DNA from 3 places in the Streptomyces sp. NPDC088725 genome. Region 2 is predicted to be linked to each of the others. Evidence: riboswitches for the same ligand, from Rfam matches in the RefSeq annotation. Region 2 holds a riboswitch; each other region holds the start of a gene.
What was found. Region 2 has a riboswitch for cobalamin ahead of ACIP6N_RS27730 (ribonucleoside-diphosphate reductase subunit alpha). Riboswitches for the same ligand answer to the same signal wherever they lie in the genome.
Positions count from the first base shown of each region.

Region 1: another riboswitch for cobalamin. It lies ahead of ACIP6N_RS04165 (cobalamin biosynthesis protein); the one in region 2 lies ahead of ACIP6N_RS27730 (ribonucleoside-diphosphate reductase subunit alpha).
Region 3: another riboswitch for cobalamin. It lies ahead of metE (5-methyltetrahydropteroyltriglutamate--homocysteine S-methyltransferase); the one in region 2 lies ahead of ACIP6N_RS27730 (ribonucleoside-diphosphate reductase subunit alpha).

Region 1 covers NZ_JBIVLO010000002.1:52,922-62,600, reverse strand. Annotated here, with positions in the region: gene ACIP6N_RS04185 (cobyrinate a,c-diamide synthase) at 1-39, opposite strand, end outside; gene cobO (cob(I)yrinic acid a,c-diamide adenosyltransferase) at 33-632, opposite strand; gene ACIP6N_RS04175 (putative cobaltochelatase) at 632-2,728, opposite strand; gene ACIP6N_RS04170 (cobyric acid synthase) at 2,817-4,346, opposite strand; gene ACIP6N_RS04165 (cobalamin biosynthesis protein) at 4,358-5,380, opposite strand; cobalamin riboswitch at 5,413-5,549, opposite strand; gene ACIP6N_RS04160 (hypothetical protein) at 5,695-5,892, opposite strand; gene ACIP6N_RS04155 (anion permease) at 5,905-7,119, opposite strand; gene ACIP6N_RS04150 (class II aldolase/adducin family protein) at 7,300-7,962, shown strand; gene ACIP6N_RS04145 (alpha/beta hydrolase) at 8,030-9,157, shown strand; gene ACIP6N_RS04140 (hypothetical protein) at 9,301-9,679, shown strand, end outside.
Region 2 covers NZ_JBIVLO010000014.1:67,262-76,940, forward strand. Annotated here, with positions in the region: gene ACIP6N_RS27725 (discoidin domain-containing protein) at 1-1,218, shown strand, start outside; cobalamin riboswitch at 1,458-1,596, shown strand; gene ACIP6N_RS27730 (ribonucleoside-diphosphate reductase subunit alpha) at 1,741-4,125, shown strand; gene ACIP6N_RS27735 (ribonucleotide-diphosphate reductase subunit beta) at 4,125-5,174, shown strand; gene ACIP6N_RS27740 (type 1 glutamine amidotransferase domain-containing protein) at 5,444-6,139, shown strand; gene ACIP6N_RS27745 (SDR family NAD(P)-dependent oxidoreductase) at 6,136-6,873, shown strand; gene ACIP6N_RS27750 (ATP-binding protein) at 6,874-7,356, opposite strand; gene ACIP6N_RS27755 (helix-turn-helix transcriptional regulator) at 7,521-8,360, shown strand; gene ACIP6N_RS27760 (DUF397 domain-containing protein) at 8,357-8,560, shown strand; partial or broken gene ACIP6N_RS27765 (DUF397 domain-containing protein) at 8,633-8,785, shown strand; gene ACIP6N_RS27770 (benzoate/H(+) symporter BenE family transporter) at 8,833-9,679, opposite strand, start outside.
Region 3 covers NZ_JBIVLO010000002.1:73,443-83,121, forward strand. Annotated here, with positions in the region: gene ectB (diaminobutyrate--2-oxoglutarate transaminase) at 1-378, shown strand, start outside; gene ACIP6N_RS04235 (ectoine synthase) at 565-963, shown strand; gene thpD (ectoine hydroxylase) at 969-1,865, shown strand; gene ACIP6N_RS04245 (aminotransferase class V-fold PLP-dependent enzyme) at 2,083-3,123, opposite strand; gene ACIP6N_RS04250 (hypothetical protein) at 3,298-3,603, shown strand; cobalamin riboswitch at 3,654-3,853, shown strand; gene metE (5-methyltetrahydropteroyltriglutamate--homocysteine S-methyltransferase) at 4,014-6,329, shown strand; gene ACIP6N_RS04260 (GNAT family N-acetyltransferase) at 6,538-7,029, opposite strand; gene ACIP6N_RS04265 (aldehyde dehydrogenase (NADP(+))) at 7,152-8,684, opposite strand; gene ACIP6N_RS04270 (IclR family transcriptional regulator) at 8,831-9,601, shown strand.

The DNA.
Region 1 (9,679 bases), on a different contig from region 2:
GGACGGCGCGGCGATGACCAGCCGCGGGACGTTCACCACTCGATGCCTCTCTGTCCCTTCTGGCCCGCGTCCATCGGATGCTTGACCTTCGTCATCTCGGTGACGAGGTCCGCGAAGTCCAGCAGCTCCTGCGGGGCGTTGCGTCCGGTGATCACCACGTGCTGGGTGCCGGGCCGCTCACGCAGCACCTCGATCACCTCGGCGGTGTCCACCCAGCCCCAGTGCAGCGGATACATGAACTCGTCGAGGACGTACAGCCGGTGGGTCTCCGCCGCCAGGTCGCGCTTGACCTGCTCCCAGCCCTCGCGCGCCGCCTCCTCGTTGGAGAGCTGGCTGTCGCGCTGCACCCAGGACCAGCCCTCGCCCATCTTGTGCCAGGCCACGGAGCCGCCTTCGCCGCTCGCCCCCAGCACCTTGAGCGCCTGCTCCTCGCCGACCTTCCACTTCGCCGACTTGACGAACTGGAACACCCCGATCGGCCACCCCTGCGTCCACGCGCGCAGTGCCAGCCCGAAGGCGGCGGTCGACTTGCCCTTGCCGGTGCCCGTGTGGACGAGCACCAGCGGCCGGTTGCGGCGCTGGCGCGTCGTCAGTCCGTCGTCCGGTACGGATTCCGGCTGTCCCTGCGGCATTACGCGGCCCTCCTGGGTCCGTTGCTCACCTGTTGTACGTCCCTGACCAGACCGGCGATGCTGTCGGCGCGCAGCTCGTCGAGCGTGATGGCGGTGCCCTCCAGATCGGTGGCGAGCGTGCCCGCCAGACCGAGCCGTACGGGACCCGACTCGCAGTCCACGACGACCGAGGCCGTGCCCTCCGAGGCGTGCAGCCGGGCCGCGCGCGTGGCGAGCGCCAGCGGATCGGGGCCGCCCGTCGCCCGGCCGTCGGTCACGACCACCAGGAGCGGACGGCGTGCGGGATCCCGCATCCGCTCCACCCGCAGGACGTCGTGGGCCTTGAGCAGCCCGGCGGCGAGCGGGGTGCGCCCGCCCGTCGGCAGCGACTCCAGCCGGGACGCGGCCGCGTCCACCGAGGAGGTCGGCGGCAGCGCCACTGCCGCCTCCTTGCCCCGGAAGGTGACCAGACCGACCTTGTCGCGCCGCTGGTACGCGTCGAGCAGCAGCGAGAGCACCGCGCCCTTGACAGCGCTCATCCGCCGCCTCGCCGCCATCGACCCGGACGCGTCGACCACGAACAGCACGAGGTTGCCCTCCCGGCCTTCCCGGGTCGCCTGCCGCAGGTCGCTTCTGCGAACCAGCAGACCGGGGCCGCTGCGGCCGCGTTCCCGCTGGTGCGGCGCGGCGGCCTGCACGGTCGCCGCCAGGTGCAGCCTGGTCAGCGTGCCCTGCGGCGGCCTGGAGCCGGTCGTCCTGCCGTGTTCGGTGCGCGCCCGGGAGCGGCGGCCCGCCGCGCCCTCGCCCAGACCCGGGACGCTGAGCATCTTCGTACGGAACGGTTCCGAGGCCCCGACGGCGGTCTGCTCACCGGCACCGGCGGCGGCCGGTCGCGGCTGTTCGCCGGGCTGCTGGTCCCCGGACTGCTGCGGCTCGGCCGGCGCGTCGTCCTGACGGCTGTTGTCCTGACCGTTCTCCGACGGTCCGGATTCGGACTCCCGAGGTGCCTCGGAACCGGTGTCGGGCCCCGCCGGGGAGTCCCCGGGACCGCCCTGCGGCGGCTGCCCGCCGCCGGGCCCGTCGGGGTCGGGCTCCGGGTCGTCGTCGCCCCTGAACTCGTCCAGCGTGTCGTCCAGCTTGCTCTCGTCCAGGCCCGGCGCGTCGAACGGGTTGCGGCGCCGCCGGTGCGGCAGCGCGAGCAGCGCGGCCTGCCGGACGTCCTCCGCGAGCACGTCGGTACGCCCCGCCCACGCGGCGAGCGCCGTCGCGGTCCTGGCCATGACGATGTCCGCGCGCATCCCGTCCACCTCGAACGCGGCGCAGGTCGCGGCGATCTGCAACAGCGCGGAGTCCCCGAGCCGCACCTCGGGCAGCAGGGCGCGCGCGGTGATGATCCGCTCGCGCAGCTCCGTCTCCTCCCGCGCCCAGCGCCCGGCGAAGCCCGCCGGATCGTCGTCGTACGCGAGCCGCCGCCGTACGACCTCCACCCGCAGCTCGGGCTCGCGCGAGGCGGCGACCTCGACGGTCAGCCCGAAGCGGTCGAGCAACTGCGGCCGCAGTTCGCCCTCTTCGGGGTTCATTGTGCCGACGAGCAGGAAACGCGCGGCATGCCGTACGGAGACGCCCTCGCGCTCCACGTACGAGGCGCCCATGGCGGCCGCGTCCAGCAGCAGGTCCACGAGGTGGTCGTGCAGCAGGTTGACCTCGTCGACGTACAGCACCCCGCGGTGCGCGTCCGCGAGCAGTCCGGGCTCGAAGGACTTCACGCCCTCCGACAGCGCCCGTTCGATGTCCAGCGCCCCGACGAGCCGGTCCTCGGAGGCGCCGACGGGCAGCTCGACCATCCGCGCGGGCCTGGACGTGCCCGGCCCGGGCGCGTGCGGGCCGTCCGGGCACTGCGGATCGGGCGCGCCGGGGTGGCAGCTGAACCGGCACCCGGCGACGACGTCCACCTCGGGCAGCAACGCCGAGAGCGCCCGTACGGCCGTGCTCTTGGCGGTCCCCTTCTCGCCCCGTACGAGAACGCCGCCCACGGCGGGACTGACCGCGTTGAGCAGCAGGGCCAGTCGCAGATCGTCCATTCCCACCACGGCGGTGAACGGAAAGGGGGTGCTCATATACGAAACGCTCCTTCGAGTGGTTTGAGGCGACGTGCCGTGACCGGGGCCGCGCCCTCACAAGGCCGTAGCGGGGTCCCTCCGCCGGTCACGGTGCCCCCGGCGGAATGAACGGCAGCTCTCCCGGAGCCCCTTCCTCGATCAGCCGCCATAGCGCGTCCGTGTCCGCGTGCTCCTCGATCAGATCGCCGAGCAGATCGAGCTGTTCCTCCCGGAGCGCGCCGAAACTCGTGTCCGGGGCGGGCACGAAACGCCGCCCCGCGGCCCGCGCCACCTCCGCCAGGAAGCGCCGCCGGAATCCGTCGCTCTCCAGCGCGCCGTGCCAGTGCGTACCCCACACGGCGTCCACCCGGCAGCCGTCCAGCGCCTGCCCCCGCTCGTCGGTGACGAAGGGGGCGCCTCCCCGTACGTCCGCGACCCCGTGGTGGATCTCGTACCCCTCCACCGGCTCGCCCAGCGCGACCCCCACCGGTCTGCTCAGCGTCTTCTCGCGCGCGAACCGCACGCGTACGGGCAGCAGTCCGAGCGCGGCCACCGCGCCCGCGCGCGACTCGACCTCGTCGTCGATGTGCTCGCCGAGGACCTGGTAGCCGCCGCAGATGCCCAGCACCGGCCGGCCCTCGGCCGCCCGCCGCGCGAGCGCGTCCGCGAGCCCGCGCTCCCGCAGCCACGCCAGCGCCCTGACCGTGCCGCGCGTGCCGGGCACGACGACGAGGTCCGCGTCCGCCAGTTCCTCCGCCCGGTCCACGAACCGCACGACCACGCCCGGTTCGGCCGCCAGCGCGTCGACGTCCGTGAAGTTGGACATGAGCGGCACGGCGCAGACCGCGACCCGCAGGACGTCCTCCCCGAAGGGGGCCGAGACCGCGGACTCGCGCACCGCGCCGCGCAGCGAGACGCGCAGCCCGTCCTCCTCGTCGATCCCGAGGCCGTGGCGGAACGGCAGTACGCCGAAGGTCCCGCGCCCGGTCAGCCCGCGCAGCATCTCCAGGCCCGGTTCCAGCAGTGACACGTCACCGCGGAACTTGTTGACGAGATATCCGGCGATCAGCGCCTGGTCCTCGGGGCTCAGCAGTGCCGTCGTACCGAAGAACGACGCGAAGACACCGCCCCGGTCGATGTCCCCGACCACGACCACCGGCAGCCGCGCGGCCCGCGCGATGCCCATGTTGACGATGTCGGTGCGGCGCAGATTGATCTCGGCCGGGCTGCCCGCCCCCTCGCAGATCACGGCGTCGTACGTGCCGCGCAGCGTCTCCAGGCACTCCAGTACGGGTCCGAGCAGCGCTTCCTGGCGGCCTCCGTGATAGCCCTTCGCGCTCAGCTCGCCCACCGGGCGTCCCATCAGCACCACCTGGCTGCTGCGGTCGCTGCCGGGCTTGAGCAGGACGGGGTTCATCAGCGCGGTCGGCTCCACCCGGGCGGCCTGCGCCTGCATCGCCTGGGCTCGTCCGATCTCCGCGCCCTCGCGCGTCACGAACGAGTTGAGCGACATGTTCTGTCCCTTGAAGGGCGCGACTCTGATGCCCCGGCGTACCAGCCAGCGGCAGATGCCCGCCGTGACGACGCTCTTGCCCGCGTCCGAGGTGGTCCCCGCGATCAGCAGCCCACCGCCCAGTCCGCCCGCGCTCATCGGCGTCCTCTCCCCGAAGCCCGATTCCCTGAAACCCGGATTCCCGCGGCCCGTCGCCCCGAGGCCCGGCGCGCCGCGCCGTACGCGAAGCGCCCGCCGACGCAGGCCGCCAGTGCGAGCGCCGTCACCCGCTGCGACAACCGCACCGCACGTTCGATGTCCGCGACCTCGACGGGCCGCCCTCCGGCGTTCAGCACCGGCCGGTGCTCGGTCCGTCCGCCGTACGCGAGTGTCCCGCCGAGCCGTACGCCCAGCGCGCCCGCGAACGACGCCTCCACCGGGCCCGCGTTGGGGCTCGGGTGCCGGTGCGCGTCGCGCCGTACCGCCCGCAGCGCCCCGCGCGGATCGCCGCCCGCCACCGCGGCGAGCGCGGCGGTCAGCCGGGCGCCCGGCCAGCCGGCGACGTCGTCGAGCCGTGCGGAGGCCCAGCCGAAACGGCGGTACACGGGCGACTTGTGACCCACCATCGCGTCCAGCGTGTTCACCGCCCGGAATCCGGCCAGCCCCGGCACCCCGGCGACGGCGCCCCACACCAGCGCGCCCACCACGGCGTCGGACGTGTTCTCTGCGACGGACTCCACGACGGCGCGCGCGATCTGCTGCCCGTCCAGCGCCTGCGGATCGCGCCCGCACAGATGCGGCAGCCGCTCGCGGGCCGCGTCGATGTCCCCGGTTTCGAGCGCCGCGCCGATGGTCCGCGCCTCGCGCCCCAGCGATGTCCCCCCGACGACGGCCCACGTGGCGGTGGCGGTCAGGGCAAAGGAAGCGGCGGGGCGGTGCCGTACGGCGCTGGCGGCGAGCGCCGCGAGCCCGGCGGCGCCTCCGGCGCAGACCGCCGTGTGCAGCGCGCCCCACCCGCGGTGATCGCGCCTCAGGACCCCTTCGACGGCCCCTGCGGCCCGCCCGAAGGCGGCGACGGGATGCCCGCGGCGCGGATCACCGAACAGCAGATCGCCGAGAAGGCCCGCGGCGGCGCCGTACGCGAAGACCCGCTCGGCGGCAGAACCGCAGCCAGGCATGGCGACATGTCCTCACTCAGGGTCCGCGCCCCGGCTCGACGTGATGCGGCGGCGAGAGTTCCTGGCTCCTGGAGCTGACGCGTCCAGTGACAGTGGCGGGACCGCGCCGGAATCGCACCGGCTTCCTCTTCATACCGTCGTAAATGGCCCCGGCAGTGCACCACGCTGCGAGAACGCCCGTCAACCCGCCCCTGACCTGGGACGGGGCAGTGTGCGAAGACCCACATCACGGACAGGACGGGCGGCGGGCCGGTGCGGTGACGAACGACCGGAGGGCCGGCGGTCGGGTGACCGCCGGCCCTCCGGTGAGGGGATCAGGCGACGATGAGCCAGATCCCGTAGGCCACCGCCGCCGCGCACGCCGCGAAGCAGGCGTACGCGCCGGTCGTCGCGGCCGTGGACCCTTGCTTGGAAAGGCCCACGACCCCGAGGGTGAACAGGCCCACGAGACCGACGGTGGCCACGAGGCTGACGCCGAAGACGGAGGCGAGCGCTGCCCAGTCGATGTTCATGCTGTTGCGTCCTTAGGCCGTGGGGCGGGCCGGCTCACCGGCGAGGGCGGGGATGGTGGCCGAGAGCGACCGGCTGACGGTGAGTGGGGTCTCGGCGGAGCCGTCGAGACCGAAGGTCCTGACGACGCTCTCGTCGACGACGTCGGAGGCATCGACAGGACGGCGGCGCGAGACGAGCCAGATCGCGCCCGAGGCGGCGACGAGCAGCACCGCGGCGGCCGTGACCCCCCAGGTGCCCTGCTCGGTCAGGAACTCGGCCCCGGCACCGACCAGACCGGCGGCGGGCAGGGTCAGGCACCAGGCGACGCCCATGCGGCCCGCGGTCGACCAGTGCACCACCCCGCCCTTGCGGCCCAGGCCCGCGCCCATCACGGAGCCGGAGCAGGCCTGTGTGGTGGAGAGCGAGAAACCCAGGTGCGAGGAGGCCAGGATGACGGTCGCCGCGCCGGTCTGCGCCGCGAAGCCCTGCTGCGGCCTCAGCTCGGTGAGACCGGAACCCATGGTGCGGATGATGCGCCAGCCGCCGAGGTACGTGCCGAGCGCGATCGCCGTGCCCGCCGTGACGATGACCCACAGCGGAGGGTTGGCTCCCGGCGCGAGGACCCCGCCGGTGACCAGGGCGAGGGTGATGACCCCCATGGTCTTCTGCGCGTCGTTGGTGCCGTGGGCGAGCGAGACGAGAGCGGCGGAGGCGATCTGCCCGGCCCGGAAGCCCTTCGCGGTGGCCTTCTCGTCCGTACGGCTGCCGATCCGGTACGTCAGGCGCGTGGCGAAGTACGCCGCGACACCGGCGACGACGGGCGCGGCGACCGCGGGGATCAGCACCTTCGTGACGACCACCTCACCGTTGACACCCGAGGAGCCGACCGACATCAGGGTGGCGCCGATGAGGCCGCCGAAGAGCGCGTGGGACGAACTTGACGGCAGACCGAGCAGCCAGGTGCCGAGATTCCACAGGATCGCGCCGACCAGCGCCGCGAAGATCACTTCTGTGCGGATGCCCTCTTCGTTGATGAGCCCGCCGGAGATGGTCTTGGCCACCTCCACGGACAGGAACGCCCCGACGAGATTGAGGACCGCGGACATGGCCACCGCGATCTTGGGACGGAGAGCGCCGGTGGAGATGGTCGTTGCCATGGCGTTGGCGGTGTCGTGGAAACCATTGGTGAAGTCAAACGCGAGAGCTGTGACGATCACGATCGCGAGCAGCAGCGTGAGGTGTTCCATTTACCCAGTCAATCGCTCGATGTCGGGGGCCTGTTCGACCGTAAGAAGGGCCGGTGAACGCAAGATGAACAGCGTGGGTCGCCGCAGTGGATCGCGTGGGGGGGCTGTTGCTGGGGTGTCCGCCCGCGGATCAAGGGCAGTCCCGGCACGGCACGCCGTCCACCTGGCAGGATGCGCGGCATGACTGATCCGGGGCGGCAAGAAGCGATCGAACGGGCCTGGCGGGAGCTGGTGGCCACCGCATGCAGAACGGCGGCCGACGGCCTGGTCGTCGGCACGTCGGGCAATGTGTCGGTGCGCTCCGGCGACCTCGTTCTCGTCACGCCGAGCGGAGTGCCGTACGACCGGCTCGCCGAGGAGGAGCCGGTCGCGGTCGACCTGAATGGACGCCAGGTGCTCGGCGACCTCGTCCCCACCAGCGAACTGCCGTTGCATCTGGAAATCTATCGCCGCACAGACGCGGCAGCCGTGGTCCACACGCATGCGGTCCACGCCACCGCCGTCTCCACGCTCGTGCCCGAACTCCCCCTGATCCACTACATGTCGGCGATGTTCGGCGGACCGGTCAGGGTGGCCGAGTACGCGACGTACGGCACGCCGGAACTCGCCGCGAACATGTGGGAAGCCCTGTGCGACCGCACAGGATGCCTCCTCCGCAACCACGGCACGGTCACCTACGGAAACAGCCTGGACCAGGCCTGCGACCGCACGGCGCAACTGGAATGGATGTGCCGCCTCTGGCTCACCGCCAGCTCCGTACCCGGCCGCGAACCGACGCTGCTCTCGACGGCGCAGGTGGACGAGGTGGCCCGCAAGCTCACCGGCTACGGGCAGCGACCCTGAGCCGTCCGCGTCATCCGACTGGCCATCCCCACTGGCCCTCCCCGTACGGCGTGCTGACACTGGGACAGTGCGCCCGGCTAACGCGACGGCAGCAGCCGTCACCACGATGATCGGTCTCGGTGCGGCAGCTGTCGCGGCCGGCCGGTACGCCAGCGACGCCGCGCTCAGGCCGGCGCCGGGCCAGGCCCTGCCGGGCGACCCACGGCTCACCGTGCACGCGACGGCGGCGGGCCGCGTCACCCTCACCCGCACGCTCGCGTCCCTGCGCCCCGGCACGTACGGGCTGACGGGCCACGGTGTGCACGCCGTCGTCGGAGGCGTGCTGGAAGGAGAGGCGCGCACCGCGCACACCGTCGTACGCAGGCTGGAACGCGTCAGCCACGGCACCCTCGCCCCCGGCACCCGCGTACGGCTCACCCCGCAGGTCCACAGCGGCGACCCGTTCACCGCCCTCGGCCTCGACCACCGCGACGTCGAGATCCCGGGCGAACAGGGCGCCCTGCCCGCCTGGTTCCTCCCCGGCTCGCGGCGGACCTGGGTCCTCACCGCGCACGGGCTCGGCACGACCCGCGAGCACCCCATGAACGTCATGAGGTTCCTGGCCGGCTACGGACTGCCCGTACTCGACCTCGCCTACCGGGGCGACCAGGGCGCCCCCAGGCCCCGGGACGGCATCAGCCACCTCGGGGACGCCGAATGGCGCGACCTGGACGCCGCGATCGGCTACGCCGTACGCCACGGCGCCGAACGCGTCGTCCTGTACGGCTGGTCCACCGGCGCCTCCATGGCGCTGCACGCCGCCGCGGACTCCACCCTGCGCGAACGGATCTGCGGAATCGTCCTCGACTCGCCCGTACTCGACTGGGAAACCACCCTGCGCGCCCTCGCCACCGCCCGCCGCACCCCCGCCGCCCTGCTGCCGCTCGCCGTCAGGGCGGCCCAGGGCAGAACGGGACTGGGCGGCCACCGGCTGCTCCGGGCCGCGAACCCGCGCGACCTCCGTGTCCCGACCCTGATCGCGCACGGGCCCGACGACCGGATCGCGCCGTGGGGCCCGTCCCGCGAACTCGCCGCGCTCCGGCCGGAACTGGTCACGCTGCACACCGTTCCGCTCGCCCCGCACGCCGCGATGTGGAATGCCGGACCCGCCCGCTACGAGGAAGAGCTGCGCCGTTTCCTCACCCCCCTGATGTAGCGGCCTGGACAGCGCTTTTCCCTGCTGCCGGTCCCCGCAACACCCCGCGCGCGGCCCCGCGGTGCAGGTGTCCGCCGCCGCTCCCATACCAAAAAAACGGGTTCCGTTTGGGCTTTCGGCCGGTCAACGGGGAGACTGCCCCCGTGACGTCCCGAAAGCCTGATGAGCAATTGGCGCGCAACTCCAGACTCCGACTGGTCCGCTCGCGGCCATTGACCGCGGCGCGCGGCGCCGTGGCCGCGCGCACCAGGCCGGCTCCCCGGCCGCCCGAAGGGACTCCGCCCCCGGCGGAGCTGGCCCGTCAGGCGAGGGCGGTACTCGCCGACGCCGTACGGATCGCCCGCTGGGCGGCCGTCGACCGCGACCCCGGAGCCGGTCCGCTCACCGGCCAGGCCCAGGAGCGCGCCGCGGCCGCCCTGAACCTCGCCCACGACCAGGTCCACGCCAGCTGGGACCGGGCCAGGCTGGCCGGTCTGGTCGAGCTCCACGACGGCGCCGTGCGACCCGGCTGGCGGCTCCAGG
Region 2 (9,679 bases):
CACCCCAGTGTCGTCGTGTGGTGCGGCGCCAACGAGGGCAACCCACCGGAGGCGATCGACAGCGGGATGCGGGACGCGGTCCGGGCCGAGGCGCCCGACCTCTTCTACCAGAACAACTCCGCCGGGGGCATCGTCACCGGCGGTGGCCCGTACGGCTGGGTGGAGCCGGACAGTTACTTCTCCCCGGCCACGTACGGCAGCGGCAGCTTCGGCTTCCACACCGAGATCGGGATGCCCGTGGTCTCGACGGCCGAGAGCGTGCGGAACCTGGTCGGCGACGAGCCGGAATGGCCGATCGGCGGCGCCTGGTACTACCACGACTGGAGCACCCGGGGAAACCAGGCCCCGCAGAACTACCGGGCGGCCATCGAGACCCGTCTCGACACGGTGAAGGACTTGGACGACTTCGCGCGCAAGGCGCAGTTCGTGAACTACGAGAACACCCGCGCCATGTTCGAGGCGTGGAACGCGAACCTGTGGAACGACGCAAGCGCCCTGCTGCTCTGGATGTCCCACCCTGCGTGGCACAGCACGGTGTGGCAGACGTATGACTACGACTTCGACGTCAACGGTACCTATTACGGGGCCCGGAAGGCGTGCGAGGCCGTGCACGTCCAGGCGGAACCGGGGAGTTGGCAGGTCATCGCCGTCAACCACACGGCCGCGGCGATGAAGGGAGCGACGGTCACCGCGCGCTGCTACGACCTGGACGGACGGCAGCGCGGCACCGACCGGCGTACGAAGGTGGACGTCGCCTCCTCCACGACGACGAAGGCGTTCGCCGCCGACTGGACGAAGGACCTGCCCGACTTCCATCTGCTGCGGCTGACACTGGAGGACAGCCGGGGGAAGGTCCTGTCGGAGAACACGTACTGGCGCTACCGCTCGGCGGCCGACATGAAGGCGCTCAACAAGGCCAAGCAGGTGAAGGTGTCCGCCGCGCTCGGCAGGACGGCGAAGTCGGGCGCGCGGCGGACCCTGACCGCGACGGTCCACAACCGGGGCGCGGCGGTCGCGGCGATGGTCCGGCTGTCGCTCCTGGACGCCACCAGTGGCGAGCGGGTCCTGCCTACGCTGTACGGCGACAACTACCTGTGGCTGCTGCCCGGCGAGTCGCGGACGGTCACGCTGTCCTGGCCGGCCGACGCCCTGCCGTCGGGGCGGCCGGCGCTGCTGACGGAGGGGTACAACGCGGCGCGGACGGTGACCCGCGCGTAGGCCCTGTGTGAGATGTGGCTCCTTCTTCGGGCGGCCCGGCTCGACGCGCCCGGCGCGGTCATCGCCGCGCCGGGCGAGGCCGGCCGGACGGCCCGGCGGCCCCGATACGGGCGGCACAAGGGCCGTGTGCGGCCTTCCCGGCCGGGGAGGCCCGCTGCGGCACGGCAGTGACGGAGGGGTCCGACAGACCGCTGACAGAAAGGCCCACGCCACTACATCTGGGGGGTGACATATCCGTCGCCCCCCAGATGTATGCTCGTGCTCGCTGTCGACGCAGGGGAATCCGGTGCGAATCCGGAACTGTCCCGCAACGGTGTGATGCGGTGCGCTTTGTCGCGCTCTCCAGTCCGAAAACCTGCCGGCGGTGCGTCCGTTTCGACCGATCCGGGCGCCGAGACGTCCGGGCCCCGAGGCTGGGCCGGTGGACGACGCACGCTGTGCTGCCCATGTCCGGGTGGTACGGCCGCGCCGCGTCCCCGTTCCCCTCCCGACGGCCCAGAGCCGAGCGAGGGAGAGCCCCACATGACCATCGCGCCAGTCGATCCGGCTTCAGTCAGCGCCGAGACCGAGGAGCCCGGAACCGTACTGCTGCGGCTCCTGACGGATCTCACCGCCGACCTGCCCGACACCGACCCGGGAAAGGTCGCCGCCGCCGTGCTGCGCGGCCGTAACGCCCGGTCGGACGAGGCCGAATTGCGCGGGCTCGCCGTCGAGGCCGCCGCGGGGCTCATCTCCGAGGACCCGGCGTACTCCCGGCTCGCCGCCAGGCTGCTGACCCGGACCATCGCCGAGGAAGCCGCCGGGCAGGGCGCGGTGTCGTTCTCCGCATCCGTCGCCACCGGCCACCGCGAGGGCCTGATCGCCGACCGTACGGCCGGCTTCGTCACCCTGCACGCCGCCCGGCTCGACCAGCTGATCGACGAGGCCGCGAACGACCGCTTCGGCTACTTCGGTCTGCGGACGCTCTACAGCCGCTACCTCCTCAGGCACCCGATCACCCGGCTGGTGATCGAGACTCCGCAGCACTTCATGCTGCGCGTCGCCTCCGGGCTCGCCGAGGACGACAGCGTCCGCGCGCTGGACGAAGTCGCCGCGCTGTACGGGCTGATGAGCCGCCTGGACTACCTCCCCTCCTCCCCCACGCTCTTCAACTCCGGTACGCGTCACCCGCAGATGTCGTCCTGCTACCTGCTGGACTCTCCGCTGGACGAGCTGGACTCCATCTACGGCCGCTACCACGAGGTGGCCCGGCTCTCGAAGCACGCGGGCGGCATCGGGCTGTCGTACTCCCGCATCCGCTCCCGCGGTTCGCTGATCCGCGGCACGAACGGACACTCCAACGGCATCGTCCCGTTCCTGCGCACCCTCGACTCGTCGGTCGCGGCGGTCAACCAGGGCGGCCGGCGCAAGGGCGCCGCCTGTGTCTACCTGGAGACCTGGCACGCGGACCTGGAAGAGTTCCTCGAACTGCGGGACAACACCGGCGAGGAGGCCAGGCGTACGCACAACCTGAACCTCGCGCACTGGATCCCGGACGAGTTCATGCGCCGGGTCGAGTCGGACGGCGTCTGGTCGCTGTTCTCGCCCGCCGACGTGCCGGAGCTGGTGGACCTGTGGGGCGACGAGTTCGACGCCGCGTACCGCAAGGCCGAGCAGGACGGTCTGGCCCGGAAGACCATCCAGGCACGGGAGTTGTACGGGCGCATGATGCGTACGCTCGCCCAGACCGGCAACGGCTGGATGACCTTCAAGGACGCCTCGAACCGCACCGCCAACCAGACGGCCGAGCCGGGCCGTACCGTCCACTCGTCGAACCTCTGCACGGAGATCCTTGAGGTGACGGACGACGGCGAGACCGCCGTCTGCAACCTGGGTTCCGTCAACCTCGCTTCGTTCGTGCTGGATTCGGGCGAGATCGACTGGGAGCGGCTGGACGAGACCGTGGGGACGGCCGTCACCTTCCTCGACCGCGTCGTGGACATCAACTTCTACCCGACCGAGCAGGCCGGCCGCTCCAACGCGAAGTGGCGACCGGTGGGCCTGGGCGTGATGGGCCTCCAGGACGTCCTGTTCAAGAAGCGGCTGCCCTTCGACTCGCCGGAGGCCGCCGCGCTCTCCACCAGGATCTCCGAGCGGATCATGCTCGCCGCGTACGAGGCCTCCTGCGGCCTCGCCGAGCGCCACGGCCCGCTTCCGGCCTGGTCGCAGACGCGCGCTGCGCGCGGTGTGCTGCACCCCGACCACTACGACGTGCAGCTCAACTGGCCCGAGCGCTGGGACGCGTTGCGTACCCGCGTCGCCAAGAGCGGCATGCGCAACTCGCTGCTCCTCGCCATCGCGCCGACCGCGACGATCGCCTCCATCGCGGGCGTGTACGAGTGCATCGAACCGCAGGTCTCCAACCTCTTCAAGCGCGAGACGCTGTCCGGCGAGTTCCTTCAGGTGAACTCCTACCTGGTGGCGGAGCTGAAGCGGCTCGGTGTCTGGGACGCCCAGTCGCGTGAGGCGCTGCGCGAGTCCAACGGCTCGGTGGCAGGCTTCAGTTGGATCCCGGCGGAGGTACGCGAGCTGTACCGCACCGCGTGGGAGATCCCGCAGCGCGGCCTGATCGACATGGCAGCGGCCCGTACGCCGTTCCTCGACCAGAGCCAGTCGCTGAACCTGTTCCTGGAGACGCCGACCATCGGGAAGCTCAGCTCGATGTACGCGTACGCCTGGAAGAAGGGCCTCAAGACCACGTACTACCTGCGCTCGCGCCCGGCGACCCGTATCGCCCGCGCGGCCGGCGGCAGGGCCGCCGAGACCGCACCGGCCCCCGTGAGCGCCCCCGTACCCACGCAGGCCGCGTCCGCCGACGCGATCGCCTGCTCCCTGGAAAACCCCGAGTCCTGCGAGGCCTGCCAGTAATGACCGCGACACCCGAGACGACGCCCGACACGACCGGCACGGCCGTCGAGAAGAACCTGCTGGACCCGGGGTTCGAGCTGACCCTGCGCCCCATGCGCTACCCGGACTTCTACGAGCGTTTCCGCGACGCCATCAAGAACACCTGGACGGTCGAGGAGGTCGACCTCCACTCGGACGTGGCCGACCTCGCCAAGCTCAGCCCGGGCGAACAGCACATGATCGGCCGGCTGGTCGCGTTCTTCGCGACGGGCGACTCAATCGTGTCGAACAACCTGGTGCTGACGCTCTACAAGCACATCAACTCCCCCGAGGCGCGGCTGTATCTCTCCCGCCAGCTCTTCGAGGAGGCCGTGCACGTCCAGTTCTATCTGACGCTGCTCGACACGTACCTGCCCGACCCGGCGGACCGCGCGGCGGCCTTCGACGCGGTGGAGAACATCCCGTCCATCCGCGAGAAGGCGCAGTTCTGCTTCCGCTGGATCGACTCCGTCGAGAGCATCGACAGGCTGGAGTCGAAGGCGGACCGCCGCCGCTTCCTGCTGAACCTGATCTGCTTCGCGGCCTGTATCGAGGGGCTGTTCTTCTACGGCGCGTTCGCGTACGTCTACTGGTTCCGCTCGCGCGGCCTGCTGCACGGCCTCGCGACCGGGACCAACTGGGTGTTCCGTGACGAGACGATGCACATGAACTTCGCGTTCGAGGTCGTGGACACCGTACGCAAGGAGGAGCCCGACCTCTTCGACGACGAACTCCAGCAGCAGGTCACGGACATGCTGAAGGAAGCCGTCGAGGCGGAGCTCCAGTTCGGCCGCGACCTGTGCGGCGACGGACTGCCGGGGATGAACACGGAGTCGATGCGTCAGTACCTGGAGTGCGTGGCCGACCAGCGGCTCCAGCGCCTCGGCCTGGAGCCGGTGTACGGCTCGGAGAACCCGTTCTCCTTCATGGAGTTGCAGGGCGTCCAGGAGCTGACGAACTTCTTCGAGCGCCGCCCGTCGGCGTACCAGGTCGCGGTCGAGGGCACGGTCGGCTTCGACGACGACTTCTAGGAAGCGGGAGCGGCTTCGCCCGTTGGTGACGTGACGAGGGCCGCGCGGGCCCGCTTCTTCGAGTGTGATCGAGAAGTGGGCCCGCGCGGCCCTCTCTCGTCCAGCGCGGCCTTCTCTCGTCCTGCCCGCACCGGAGAGAGCACGTTACGCTGGAACGAGAGGACGAAAAGGGCAAACCGGCGAGTGCGCTTCGGTTTCATGGATCCTCCCGCTCCCGCTGGACTGCGGTACGTGTGCGACAGGTACGCGTGCGAGAGGAGATCTTTGCCATGGCCAAAGTACTTTTCATCGTCAGCGGAGCGACCTACTGGGTATTGAAGGACGGTACGAGGTACGCGACCGGCTACTGGGCCGAGGAGTTCGCGAACCCGTACAAGATCCTGACGGACGCCGGCCATGAGGTCGTCGTCGCGACGCCGAAGGGTGTGACGCCGAACGTCGACATGATGAGCCTGCGCCCGGAGATGGTCGGCGGAAACGATCAGGCCCTTGAGCTGGAAGCCATCATCCGTTCCGCGGAGGTGATGCGCCGGCCGCTGGAGTTGTCGGACGTGCGTCTTGAGGACTACGACGCGGTGTACGTGCCGGGCGGCCACGGCCCGATGTCGGACCTGGCGCTCGACGCCGACGTGGGGCGTCTGCTGACACAGCAGCTCACCTCCGGCGAACCGCTGTTCATCGTCTGCCACGGTCCTGCCGCGATGCTGGCCACCAGGATCCACGGCGAGTCGCCGTTCAAGGGCTTCGACATCACCTGCTTCACCAACGAGGAGGAAGAGGGCGTCGGGCTGGCCCCGAGGGCGCCGTGGCTGCTGGAGACCGAGGTGAAGGAGAAGGTCGGGGTCAATTTCAGCCGCGGTCCGACCTGGGGTCCGTACATGGTCGAGGACCGCAACCTGGTCACCGGGCAGAACCCGGCCTCGGCCTCGGTCCTGGGCGACCGGATGCTGCAGACCCTCAAGTGACACCGTTGTCGAGCGATCCGGCCCGGAGCGCTCAGAAGGTCGCGATCATCACGGGCGCGGACGGCGGCATCGGCTCCGCCGTCGTCACCGCCTACCGCGACCTCGGGTACGCGGTCGTCGCGACCAGCCGTTCCATGCCGGATTCCGCGGACCCGCAGGTACTCACCGTCAGCGACGATCTGGTGGACCCCGGCGTGGGCGAGCGCATCGTAGGGGCGGCGATGGAGCGGTTCGGCCGGGTCGACACGCTGGTCAACAGCGCGGGCGTGTACATCGGCAAGCCGTTCACCGAGTGTACGGACCAGGATTTCGACCTGATCGCAGGAGTGAATCTGCGCGGCTTCTTCAACGTCTCGCGCAGCGCCGTCGGTGCGATGCTTTCCCGCGACGGCGGAGGCGGGCACGTGGTGAACATTTCCACCTCCCTGGTCGACCAGCCGAACGCGCGCGTGCCGTGCGCGCTCGCCTCGCTGACCAAAGGCGGTCTGAACGCGGCCACCAGAGAACTGGCCACCGAATACGCGTCGGACGGGATCCGGGTCAACACCGTGTCACTGGGCGTGGTGCGCACGCCGATGAACCCAGAGGTGACGCCCGAACTCGCCGCCCGCCACCCGCTCGGGCGGATGGAAGAGGTCGACGACGTCGTCCAGGCCATTACGTATCTTGAGCAGGCGTCGTTCGTCACCGGTGAGATCCTGCACGTGGACGGCGGCCAGAGCGCCGGCCACTGATCACCCTCCGGCCGCACCAACGGGGTTACGGTCGACCTCCGCCCAGACCGCCTTGGTGTACGCGTCGCGAACGGTCCAGCCCCAGCGGTCGGCGTAGGCGGAGACAAGGAGCAATCCACGCCCGCCGGTTGAGTCCGGTGGAGGCATCGTGACGCAAGCGGGGGCCACCGGAAGCAGGTCAGGCTGGGTATCGATGACCTCGATACGAACGGCGGCGGAGGTGAGCATCAACCGCGTCTCGAAGTCCCGCCCGGGAGTACGGCCATGGATGGCGGCGTTCCCGGCCAGCTCGGCGACGACGGCCACGGCAGCGACAGCGGTGGACGCGGTACGCGGAATGCCCCAGTCGTCCAGCTGCTGAGGGGCGAGGAGCCGAGCGAGGCGAGCGCCGCGACGGCTGGAACTGAGCCTGATCCTGGACGGTGGAAACAGCGGCGCGAGGGTGGTGGCCTGGGCAGCGGTGGGGGAAGTTTCCGACTTCATAGGGTGACTGTCCCGTCACGGAGCTAGCCTGACCAGGACAGACATCCGTACCTTTGTGCGCGGTACGGGTCGGCCACGCGTTTGTACGGGTCACTCCGCGTGACTCCGTCACAGGGACACCTGTTGGCTCGTCAACCGCGTCCGCACGTTGGAGTGTGAGGCATATGACGACCAGCCGCCAGAAGAAACAACGAGCCCAGGACGCCGACCGCCCACCGATCTGGGTCGGTTACGGCAAGCTGACCAAGCTCCATCGTGAGCGCGCCGGACTCACCCAGCAGGAACTGGCGTCGGCTGTGGGGTACTCGTACGAACAGGTCGCCTCGATCGAACAGGGCCGCCGGCCCGCGAAGAGCGCGTTCACGGACGCGGCGGAGGAAGTCCTGAACGCGGGCGGAACACTCGCGGTATTGCAGGACGACGTCGACCTGGCCAAGCTTCCGGCCTTCTTCCAGGACTTCGCACTGATCGAGACGGAAGCGATCAGCAGGTACGACTTCGAACCACTGCTGATCCCGGGCCTGCTCCAGACCGAGGACTACGCGCGGGCGCTGTTCTCGTCCAATTCCCCCTTGATGAGCGAGGAAACGATCGAACAGCACGTCGAGGCCAGGCTCGGCCGACAGAAACTACTGACGAAAACGCCCCTGGTAGAGACAAGCTTCATCATCGGAGAGCACGCCCTGCTGGGCATGGCGGGCAGCGCCGACGTGAGGAGGGCTCAGCTACAACACATTCTTCGACAGGGATCGACGCGCAGTATCGAAATCCAGATCATGCCTTCGGAGCCCGGCTTCCACCTCGGACTCAACGGCGCCATGGTCATCATGGAGACCCTGGAACACCGCCAGGTCGGCTACATCGAGTCACAGGGAGCCGGGTTCGTGATCACCGATCCCAAGCAGGTCAGCGGCTTCGCCGTGCGTTATGGCAAGCTGCGCTCGCAAGCACTTAATGTCAAGGAGTCGGCTCGTCTGATCGAGCGCATGGCAGGAGAAGCATGAGCACCGAGCAGGTTCTGAACGACCTTGCAGAACGCGCCTGGTTCAAGAGCAGCTACAGCGGCTCGGACGGTGGCAATTGCGTGGAGGCGGCGGCCACGCCCACCACCATGCACGTCCGCGACTCAAAGGCCCTACAGGGGCCGGCTCTTCGCATTCCTGCCACACAGTGGACCACCTTTATCGCGTTCGTGAGTAGCTGACCAAGCGCGCGGCGGAAGAAGCATGAGCACAAAGAGGTTCCGAACGCCCCAGCCCAGCCTGCCTGGTTCAAGAGCAGCTACAGCGGCTCGGACGGCGGGGACTGCGTGGAGGCGGCAACCACGCCCACCACCATGCACATCCGCGACTCAAAGAACACACAAGGCCCCACACTCCGCATCCCCGCCAAGCAATGGACCACCTTCATCACGTTCGTAGGCAACTGACCGAGCGCGCAGCGGAAGCACGAGTACCAGCTTGCCGAACAGGCAGGTCACGCCTGTCCCGGCGACCTCTTCGGCGATTCGGCCTGCACCGTATGCCGCTGTGATGTGCTCCCCCGGACACGGCGACTGCCACGTGTGGCCAGGGCGGTCAGCAAGCCGGCGAGCAAGCCCCAGAAGGCGGAGCCGATACCCAGCAGTGTCACGCCGGAGCTGGTCGCCAGGAACGTAACCACAGCGGACTCACGCCACTTGTCGTCCGAGAGCGCCGAGGTCAGGGAGCCCGCGATGGTTCCCAGCAGACCCAGTCCGGCGATCCCCAGCACGAGGGCAGCGGGCAGAGCGGTGAGCAGGGAGGCCACCGCACCGCCGAAGATGCCTACGCAGAGGTAGAACACACCGGCCCAGACGGCCGCCAGATAGCGTTTGTCCCGATCCTCGTGGGCCTCACGGCCGGTGCAGATGGCGGCGGTGATGGCGGCAAGGTTGAGTCCGAAGCAGCCGAAAGGCGCCAGCAGCAGATTCACCCCGCCGGTCCAGCCGATCAGCGGTGAGACGGGAACGCTGTATCCGTCGTTGCGCAGCACCGCCACGCCCGGCATGTTCTGCGAGGCCATGGTCACGACGAAGAGCGGCAGTCCGACACTGACGATCACTTGCCACGAGAACTCGGGAGCGGTGAAGACGGGTGCGGCTACGGCGAATTTCACGTTTCCCAGCCCTAGCGATCCTCCTGCGGCGGCAGCCGCGACCCCCACAGCCAGAGCCGTGATGACGGCGTACCGGGGCAGCCAGCGCCGACACAGCAGGTATGCCGCGAACATGGGAAACACCACAGTGAAGCTGCCGTGCATGGTGCTGAACAGCTGCGTGCCGAACTGGACGAGCACCCCGGCG
Region 3 (9,679 bases), on a different contig from region 2:
AACGGCACGTTCCGTGGCAACAACCCGGCCTTCGTCACCGCGGCCGCCGCGCTCAACACCTACTGGGCCGACGGTCAGATGGAGAAGCAGACCATCGCCCGGGGCGAGCAGGTGGAGCAGGCGCTGAACGCGATCGTCGCCGAACACCCGGGCCAGGGGATTGAGTTCCGGGGCCGTGGGCTGGTCTGGGGCATGGAGTTCAGCGACAAGACCCGTGCCTCCGCCATCTGCGCCCGCGCCTTCGAGCTGGGCCTGCTCCTGGAGACCTCCGGCCCCTGGAGCGAGGTGGTGAAGCTGCTTCCGCCGCTCACCGTCACGCCCGACGAGCTGGACGAGGGTCTGCGCACGCTGGCCCGCGCGGTCCGCGAAACCGCCTGATCCGCTCGGTGACTCGCCGGCTCAGCCCCGGTTGAGCGGTGAGCCGGTGAGTCACCGAGTGAGTCACCGACATCGCGCCCCGGGCCGCAGGCCCTGTGCCCGCGGCCCGGGGCGCCCCCTGATCCATACCGGCACGCAGAAGAACCGACTCGCAGAAGAGACGCAGAAGAGAAAGGTACAAACGACGTGATTGTCCGATCGTTCAAGGACGTCGAGAACACCGACCGTCACATCAAGGCCGCGTCGGGCACCTGGGAGAGCAAGCGCATCGTGCTCGCCAAGGAGAAGGTCGGCTTCTCCCTCCACGAGACCATCATGTACGCGGGCACCGAGACATCGATGTGGTACGCCAACCACATCGAGGCCGTGCTCTGCGTCGAGGGCGAGGCCGAGCTCACCGACGACGAGACCGGTGAGGCCCACTGGATCACTCCCGGCACGATGTACCTGCTCAACGGACATGAGCGCCACACCGTCCGGCCCAAGACCGACTTCCGCGTCATCTGCGTGTTCAACCCACCTGTCACGGGCCGGGAGGAGCACGACGAGCACGGCGTGTACCCGCTACTGACCGAGGAGGTCTGACACTGATGACCATCGCACCTGAACGCACCGACCTGTACCCCACCCGTGGCCACAGCGAAGTGACCACCCCGCGCCAGGACCCGGTCCTGTGGTCCGGGGCCGGCGCGCCGGGCCCCATCGAGCGCGGCGGCCTCGAAAGCTTCGAGCGTGACGGCTTCCTCTCCGTCGATCAGCTGATCACCCCCGACGAGGTGTCGCGGTACGCCGCCGAGCTGGACCGCCTGATCAGCGACCCCGCCGTACGGGCCGACGAGCGCTCGATCATCGAGCCCAAGTCGCAGAGCGTACGGTCCGTCTTCGAGGTCCACCGCATCAGCGAGATCTTCGCCGAACTCGTGCGCGACGAGCGGGTCGTGGGCCGCGCCAGGCAGATCCTCGGCTCGGACGTCTACGTCCACCAGTCGCGGATCAACGTGAAGCCGGGCTTCGGCGCCTCCGGGTTCTACTGGCACTCGGACTTCGAGACCTGGCACGCCGAGGACGGCCTGCCGAACATGCGGGCCGTGTCCGTCTCGATCGCGCTGACCGAGAACTACGACACCAACGGCGGCCTGATGATCATGCCGGGGTCGCACAAGCACTTCCTGGGCTGCGCCGGTGAGACGCCGAAGGACAACTACAAGCAGTCGCTGAAGATGCAGGACGCGGGCACGCCGTCCGACGAGGCGCTGACCACCATGGCCGACGCGCACGGCATCAAGCTCTTCACGGGCAAGGCCGGTTCGGCCACGTGGTTCGACTGCAACTGCATGCACGGCTCCGGCGACAACATCACGCCGTACGCGCGCAGCAACGTCTTCATCGTCTTCAACAGCGTGGAGAACAGCGCGGAGCAGCCGTTCGCCGCGCCCGTGCCGCGCCCGGACTTCATCGGGGCCCGGGACTTCACACCGGTGCGCTGACGCACTGACGCACTGACGCACTGACGCACTGACGCACTGACCACCGTACGTACACCTGACGGGTGCGTACGCGGGCAAGCGGGGCCGGTCCTGACACCGGCCCCGCTTCCGTCGTCTGCCGCTTTCCTTTTGTCGCCGTCCGGTGAGCGCTTTCCGCTGGGCGCCGCCCGGAAGCCGGCCCGCGCTCCGGCTGAACCCGGCCTGAAAGCGGCGTGATTCAGCCGGCGAGCACGTCCAGTGCGCGGTCGACGTCGGCCGCGGAGTTGTAGAGGTGGAAGGCGGCCCGCAGATACCCCGCCCGTGCGGAGACGGACACCCGCGCGCGGCTCAGATCGTCCGCGCGGTCCCCCATCCCCCGCACGGCGACGATCGCGGTCCCGCTCGGCACCGGCTCATGACCGAGCCCGGCAAGACCGGCCCGGAAGCGGGCGGCGAGCGCGGTGTCATGGGCATGGATCGCGTCGATGCCGATCTCTTCGAGGAGCGCCAGGGACTGTTCGGCGCCGCAGTACGAGAGGAACGACGGCGCCGCGTCGAACCGCCGTGCCGACCGGGCCAGTTGCTCCACAGGGCCGTACGTGCTGTTCATCGGCTCCTGTGCGGCGGCCCACGCCGCGTACAGCGGCACCACCGATTCCTGCGCCTCTTCCGTCACGGTGAGGAACGACGTACCGCGCGGACACATCAGGTACTTGAACGCGCCGGTGACGGTGTAGTCGTACGCCCCCGCGTCCAGCGGCAGCCACCCCGCCGCCTGGCTGGCGTCCGCCAGCGTACGGGCGCCGTGCGCCGCCGCGGCGGCCCTTACCGCGTCCAGGTCGGCGATCCGGCCGTCCGCGGACTGGACCACGGAGAACGCCACCAGCGAGGTACTCGGACGGACCGACTCGGCGAGGCGGTCCAGCGGTACGTACCGCACCTTGAGATCCCCGCGGACCGAGAAGGGACCGGCCACGGAGCTGAAGTCGCCCTCGGGTATGACGACTTCGGATCCGGCCTCCAACGAGGCCGCGATCAGCCCGACATGCGTCGAAACCGACGAGCCCACGGCGACCCGCTCGGCGGAAACGCCCACGAGCCGGGCGAAGGCGGCACGCGCCGCGTCCACGGACTCGGAACTGATTCCGTGGCCTCCCGCCGCGTTCTCCTCGGCCAGCGCCCGTACGGCGTCCACGGCGCGACGGGGCAGCAACCCGCAGCTGGAGGTATTGAGATAGGTCGTCGCGGGCGTGAACTCGGCGCTTCTCAGAGGGTCCATGACCCAACCGTGCGGCCTGCGGGCCACCCGGTCAACCACGTGTCCCGCGTACGGGGGCCGGTTCGGCCGCCTCACACGGTCGGGTGAATGCGGGCCACGCCCCAGAGTGGTGCGGCGGTGCGGTGCCGTGCCGGTCATAGCGTGCGGCGAGTCCCACGTACCTGGAGGCCGTACATGCGCGTAACCCGTCGGCTCGTCGCCGGACTGGCGACCGTCTGCGTTCTGATGGCCGCACCCCTCGCCCAGAGCAGCAGCGCCAGTCCCCGTACTGATGCGGATACGGTCATCATGTCCAACGAGGAGTACGAGCAGCTGTACGGCCCGGACTCCCCGGACGCCACCACGCCGTGCACCCGCCTGCCCCTGCCCGGCCTGACGTACGGCCACCTGGCCGGTGAGGGACGGGACACGGGCCGCTTCTCGCTTCTCACCGCGCTTGTCGGGCGGGTCCGGTGTCCCCTGCCACGTTCCGGAGCGTGAACAGTGGCGCGCACAGAGCGTCGCAGCCTTCAGCCTGGCGCGTGCAGCTGGTTCGTTCCTGTCCGCCAGGCAGGCGCGTCGTAAGAGGGAACCCGGTGGGAATCCGGGACTGCCCCGCAGCGGTGAGTGGGAACGACCGCCGTCATACGCACTGGGTCCACCGCGGACCCGGGAAGCGACGGCCAGTAGGTGTCTGCCCCGGCAGGTGTGCCCGCGAGTCCGAAGACCTGCCCGTTGCCCGCACGTGACCGATCACGTGCGGATATCCCGGTGACCTCGTGGGCGGGTCGGCGTACACACCAGACGGAAGGCACGCCGGCACGCGCGTGAGATCCGTCCGGTTCGTCATCCCTTCGCGTCCGTGTCCCGTCCCCGGGATCCTCAGGAGTCATCTCGCGAAGGAGATTTCCGTGACAGCGAAGCCCGCAGCCGCGGCAGCACAGGCCACCGTGTACGGCTACCCCCGCCAGGGTCCGCACCGGGAACTGAAGAAGGCCGTCGAGGGGTACTGGAAGGGCCGGGTCACCGCCGAAGCGCTCCAGGAGACCGCGGCAGAACTGCGCCGGGCCAACTGGCGTGAACTGGCGGACGCCGGTGTCCACGAGGTACCTACCGGCGACTTCTCGTACTACGACCACGTCCTGGACACCAGCGTCATGGTCGGCGCCGTTCCCCGGCGGCACCGTGCGGCCGTCGAGGCGGACGCCCTGGAAGGGTACTTCGCGATGGCCCGCGGCACCCAGGACGTCGCGCCGCTGGAGATGACCAAGTGGTTCGACACCAACTACCACTATCTGGTCCCCGAACTCGGCCCGGACACCGTCTTCACCGCCGGCTCCGCCAAGCAGGTCGGCGAGCTGACGCAGGCCCTCGCACTCGGGCACGCCGCCCGGCCGGTGCTCGTCGGCCCCGTCACGTACCTCCTGCTCGCCAAGCCCGCCCCCGGGGTGGCGGAGGGCTTCGAACCGCTCACCCTGCTGGACCGGCTCCTGCCCGTCTACGCCGAGGTGCTCGCCGATCTGCGTGCCGCCGGCGCGGAGTGGGTGCAGCTCGACGAGCCCGCCCTGGTCCAGGACCGCGCGCCCGCCGAGCTGGAAGCGGCCGCGCGCGCCTATCGCGACCTCGGCGGGCCGGCCGACCGTCCGAAACTGCTCGTCGCCTCCTACTTCGACCGGCTCGGTGAGGCTCTGCCCGTCCTGGCGAAGGCCCCGGTCGACGGCCTCGCGCTCGACTTCAGCGACGGCTCCGGCAACCTCGAAGACCTCGCCGCCATCGGCGGACTTCCCGGCAAACGGCTGGTCGCGGGGGTCGTGGGCGGCCGCAACATCTGGATCAACGACTACGAGAAATCGCTGGCCACCCTCGACACCCTGCTCGGCCTCGCCGACCGGGTCGATGTCGCCGCCTCCTGCTCGCTGCTGCACGTCCCGTTCGACACGGCTCTGGAACGGGACATCGACCCGCGGATCCTGCGCTGGCTCGCCTTCGCCCGGCAGAAGACGGCCGAGATCGTCACCCTCGCCAAGGGTCTCGCCCAGGGCACCGACGCCATCGCCGCCGAGATCGCCGCCAACCGCGCCGACCTCACCTCCCGCGAGAACTCCCCGATCACCCGCGACCCCGCCGTACGCGCCAGGACCGCGGCCGTCACCGACGCCGACGGCCGCCGCTCCCAGCCGTACGCCGAGCGCACCGCCGCCCAGCGCGCCCACCTCGGGCTGCCGCTGCTGCCGACGACCACCATCGGATCGTTCCCGCAGACCGATGAGCTGCGCACCGCCCGGTCCGACCTGCGCGCGGGCCGGATCGACACGGCCGGCTACGAAGAGCGGATCAGGGCCGAGATCGGCGAGGTCGTCTCCTTCCAGGAGACGACGGGCATCGACGTGCTGGTGCACGGCGAGCCCGAACGCAACGACATGGTCCAGTACTTCGCCGAGCAGCTGACCGGCTACCTCGCCACACAGCACGGCTGGGTGCAGTCGTACGGCACCCGTTACGTCCGCCCGCCGGTCCTGGCCGGCGACATCTCGCGGCCCGCGCCGATGACGGTGCGCTGGATCTCGTACGCGCAGTCGCTCACCGACCGCCCGGTCAAGGGCATGCTCACCGGGCCCGTCACGATGCTGGCCTGGTCCTTCGTCCGCGACGACCAGCCGCTCGGCGACACCGCCAGGCAGGTGGCCCTCGCCCTGCGCGACGAGGTGAACGACCTTGAGGCCGCGGGGACTTCGGTCATCCAGGTCGACGAACCGGCCCTGCGCGAGACCCTGCCCCTGCGCGCGGCCGACCGCGCCGCGTACCTGGACTGGGCCACCGAGTCCTTCCGCCTCACCACCGCCGGTGTCCGCCCGGCCACCCAGATCCACACGCACATGTGCTACGCCGAGTTCGGCGACATCGTCCAGGCCATCGACGACCTCGACGCCGACGTCATCAGCCTGGAAGCGGCCCGCTCCCACATGCAGGTCGCCCGCGAACTCGCCGCACACGGCTACCCCCGCGAGGCCGGTCCCGGCGTGTACGACATCCACTCGCCGCGCGTGCCGGACACCGAAGAGGCCGCCGCCCTGCTGCGCGAGGGGCTGAAGGCCATTCCCGCCGAGCGGCTGTGGGTCAACCCCGACTGCGGCCTGAAGACCCGCGGCTGGCCCGAGACCAGGGCGTCGCTGCAGAACCTGGTCGCGGCGGCCCGAACGGTCCGCGCCGAGCTGCCCGCTTCCTGATCCGGGGCTTCTCAGGGGGCCGGGGCGCGTCCTCGGCGCCCCGGCACCTGGGAGCCATAGAGCGGGAGGACCTCACCTTATGAGTACCAAGTCCGTGCACGGTGCCCGTGTTCAGGACGCCGGAAGGTCGCGCTGCTGGACGCTCACCGCCCCTCGTGGCACACGTGGCGAATCCACGATCACCCGGCGCCGGCAGCAGCCGGTTCCGTCAGACCGTCAACCGGAGGGAGAGGTGGGCCGAGCCTGGGGCGCGTACCGCGTCCTCGTCCGGGCGCCAGCCGTGCCTGGCGTAGAACCTCTGGGCGCGGAGGTTGTGTTCGTACACCCCCAGGCGCGCCTCACTCACCCCCGACTGCCGCCAGGCAGCCACCACGGCGGTGTGCAGCGCGCTGCCGATGCCCCGGTTCCAGTGGGCCGGGTCGACGTGGAACTGGCTGAGGAGCATGTCCCCCTCGATCACCCGGAACGCGGCGATGCCCGCGATCACGACTCCGTCCCCAGCCCCCGCCTCCGCGCAGAGCACGCCACCCTCGCCCCGCGCCACGGCGCGGTGCCAGCCCGCCCGCGAACGCGCGAGCTCGTCGGGGCCCGCGTACTCCTCTTCCGCGATGTGGCCCGCGTAGTACGTGGCGCGGGCGGCGGTGTGGAGGGCGACGATGGTGTCGAGGTCTTCGAGGGCGGCAGGCCGGATCATGGTCATGGCCGCACAGACGCACGTGAGTCAGGCCGTGGTTGCGATCGCGCTGAAAGACACGCGGTACGGGGTGCGGCCCCGGCCCCCGCAGGGGTCAGGGCCGCAGACAGGCGGTGGTGCGGGAACCGTCAGTGCTCCGGGTGGTCGTTCAGCCGGCGCGGGAGGCTCAGCGGGTTCTCGTCGCGCAGCTCCGGGGGCAGCAGGGCCGCCGGGGTGGACTGGTACGTGACCGGGCGCAGCCAGCGCTCGATCGCCGTGGCGCCCACCGAGCTGGAGGTGGACGTCGTCGCCGGGTACGGGCCGCCGTGCTGTTGTGCGGGGGCGACGGCGACGCCGGTCGGCCAGCCGTTGACCAGGACGCGTCCTGCGAGCGGGGTCAGCTCGGCCAGCAGTTCGGCCGCGCCCGGCTCGGTGCCCTCGGCTTCCGCGTCGGCGAGCTGGAGCGTGGCGGTGAGGTTGCCGGGGAGCCGGGAGAGGACCGCGGTGATCTCCTGCGACGAGGTGTAGCGCGCGACGACCGTGACCGGGCCGAAGCACTCTTCGAGGAGGAGGTCGTGCTCGCCCTCGGAGGTGAGCAGTTCCGCCGGGAGGGTCAGGAATCCCGCGCTGACGGTGTGCTCGCCGCCCGCGCCCGGGGTGAGGGGCGCGTCCACACCGGGCAGCGCGGACCGTTCGCCGACGCCCGCGATGAACGCGTCGCGCATCCGGTGGTCGAGCATGACACCGGGCTCGGTCTCGCTGACGGCGGTCGTCAGGGAGGCGAGCAGCCGGTCGCCCGCCTCGCCTGCCGGGGCGAGGACGAAGCCGGGCTTGGTGCAGAACTGCCCGTCCCCCATCGACATCGAGCCCGCGAGCCCCGCGCCGATCTGCTCGGCACGCTCGGCGGCGGCGGCCTCGGTGATCACGACGGGGTTGAGGGAGCCCAGCTCGCCGTGGAAGGGGATCGGCGCGGGCCTGGCGGCCGCCGCGTCGAAGAGGGCGCGACCGCCCCGGACGGAACCGGTGAAGCCCGCGGCCGAGACCAGCGGGTGCTTGACCAGCTCGACACCGGCCTCGAAGCCGTGCACCAGGATCACGACGTCCTCGGGCAGACCGGCCTGCGCGGCAGCCCTGCGCAGCACGGAGGCGCACAGCTCGGAGGTGCCCGGGTGGTCGGGGTGGGCCTTGACGACGACGGGGCAGCCGGCCGCGAGCGCGCTCGCGGTGTCGCCACCCGGTACGGAGAAGGCGAGCGGGAAATTGCTCGCCGCGTACACGGCGACGACGCCCAGCGGCACCTTCCAGCGGCGCAGGTCGGGCCAGGGCGGGGTGCGCCCGGCGTCGGCGTGGTCGATGCGGATGTCGAGGAAGGCGCCCTCGTCCACCACGTCGGCGAAGGCCCTCAACTGAGCGGTGGTACGGGCAAGTTCGCCGGTGAGCCGGACGGGTCCGAGGCACGTCTCGGCGTCCGCCGCCTCGATGACGTGCTCGCTCGCCGCGTCGAGCAGATCGGCCGCCGTGCGCAGCAGGGCGGCGCGCGCGGTACGGTCGGCGAGCGCGCCTCTGGCGGCGTGCGCCCGGCGCACGGCCAGATCGACCTCCTCGGCGGTCGCCTCGTCCGCCACCTGCTCACGCGGCTTCCCCGTTCGGGGGTCGACACTCCAGACTGGTGCTGCTGCCACCGCGGCTTCCTCCCGGCCTTGCGTACCTCTGCCATCCATCAGGGGTTGTTCGGTATTCTGAACAGGATTCCTGATAGTGAATCTGTAGGAACTCTATTTCCGGGCGTTCTGTGTGGTCAAGAGCGGTCAAGAAGGGGCGAGCGACGATGTCGGCTGCGGAAACCGGTGGCGCACAAGTCAAGTCCGCAGTACGGACAGTGGAGTTGCTCGAATACTTCGCCGGGCGTCCCGGTATGCACTCGCTCGCGACTGTCCAAGAAGCGGTCGGATACCCGAAATCCAGCCTGTACATGCTGCTGCGCACGCTCGTCGAGCTGGGCTGGGTGGAGACCGACGCGACGGGCACGCGATACGGCATCGGCGTGCGGGCGCTGCTGGTCGGCACGTCGTACATCGACGGTGACGAGGTCGTGGCCGCCGCCCGCCCGACCCTGGACCGGCTCTCCGACGACACCACGGAGACCATCCACCTCGCGCGTCTCGACGGCACCAACGTCGTCTATCTCGCCACCCGCCAGTCCCAGCACTACCTGCGCCCCTTCACCCGGGTCGGCCGCCGGCTGCCCGCGCACTCCACGTCGCTCGGCAAGGCGCTGCTCGCCACGCACAGCGACGAGCAGGTGCGCGCGATGCTGCCGGAGACCCTGCCCGCGCTGACCGAACACACCATCACGGACCGCGAGAAGCTGATCGAGGAGCTGCGCACCGTCCGCGAGCAGGGCTACGCGGTGGACAGCGAGGAGAACACCCTCGGGCTGCGCTGCTTCGGCATAGCGATCCCGTACCGGACGCCGGCGCGCGACGCGATCAGCTGTTCGGTCCCGGTGGCCAGGCTCACTCCTGCGCACGAGCAGATGATCAAGGACACGCTGTTCGACGCGCGTGACCGGCTGACCCTGGCCACGCGAAGGCTCTGACGGTCTTCCAGGACCCGGCCGCCGCCGGGCCACGGCCTGCGGTGCGGACCGGACCGGGCCGGGCCCGCGCGCCGAACT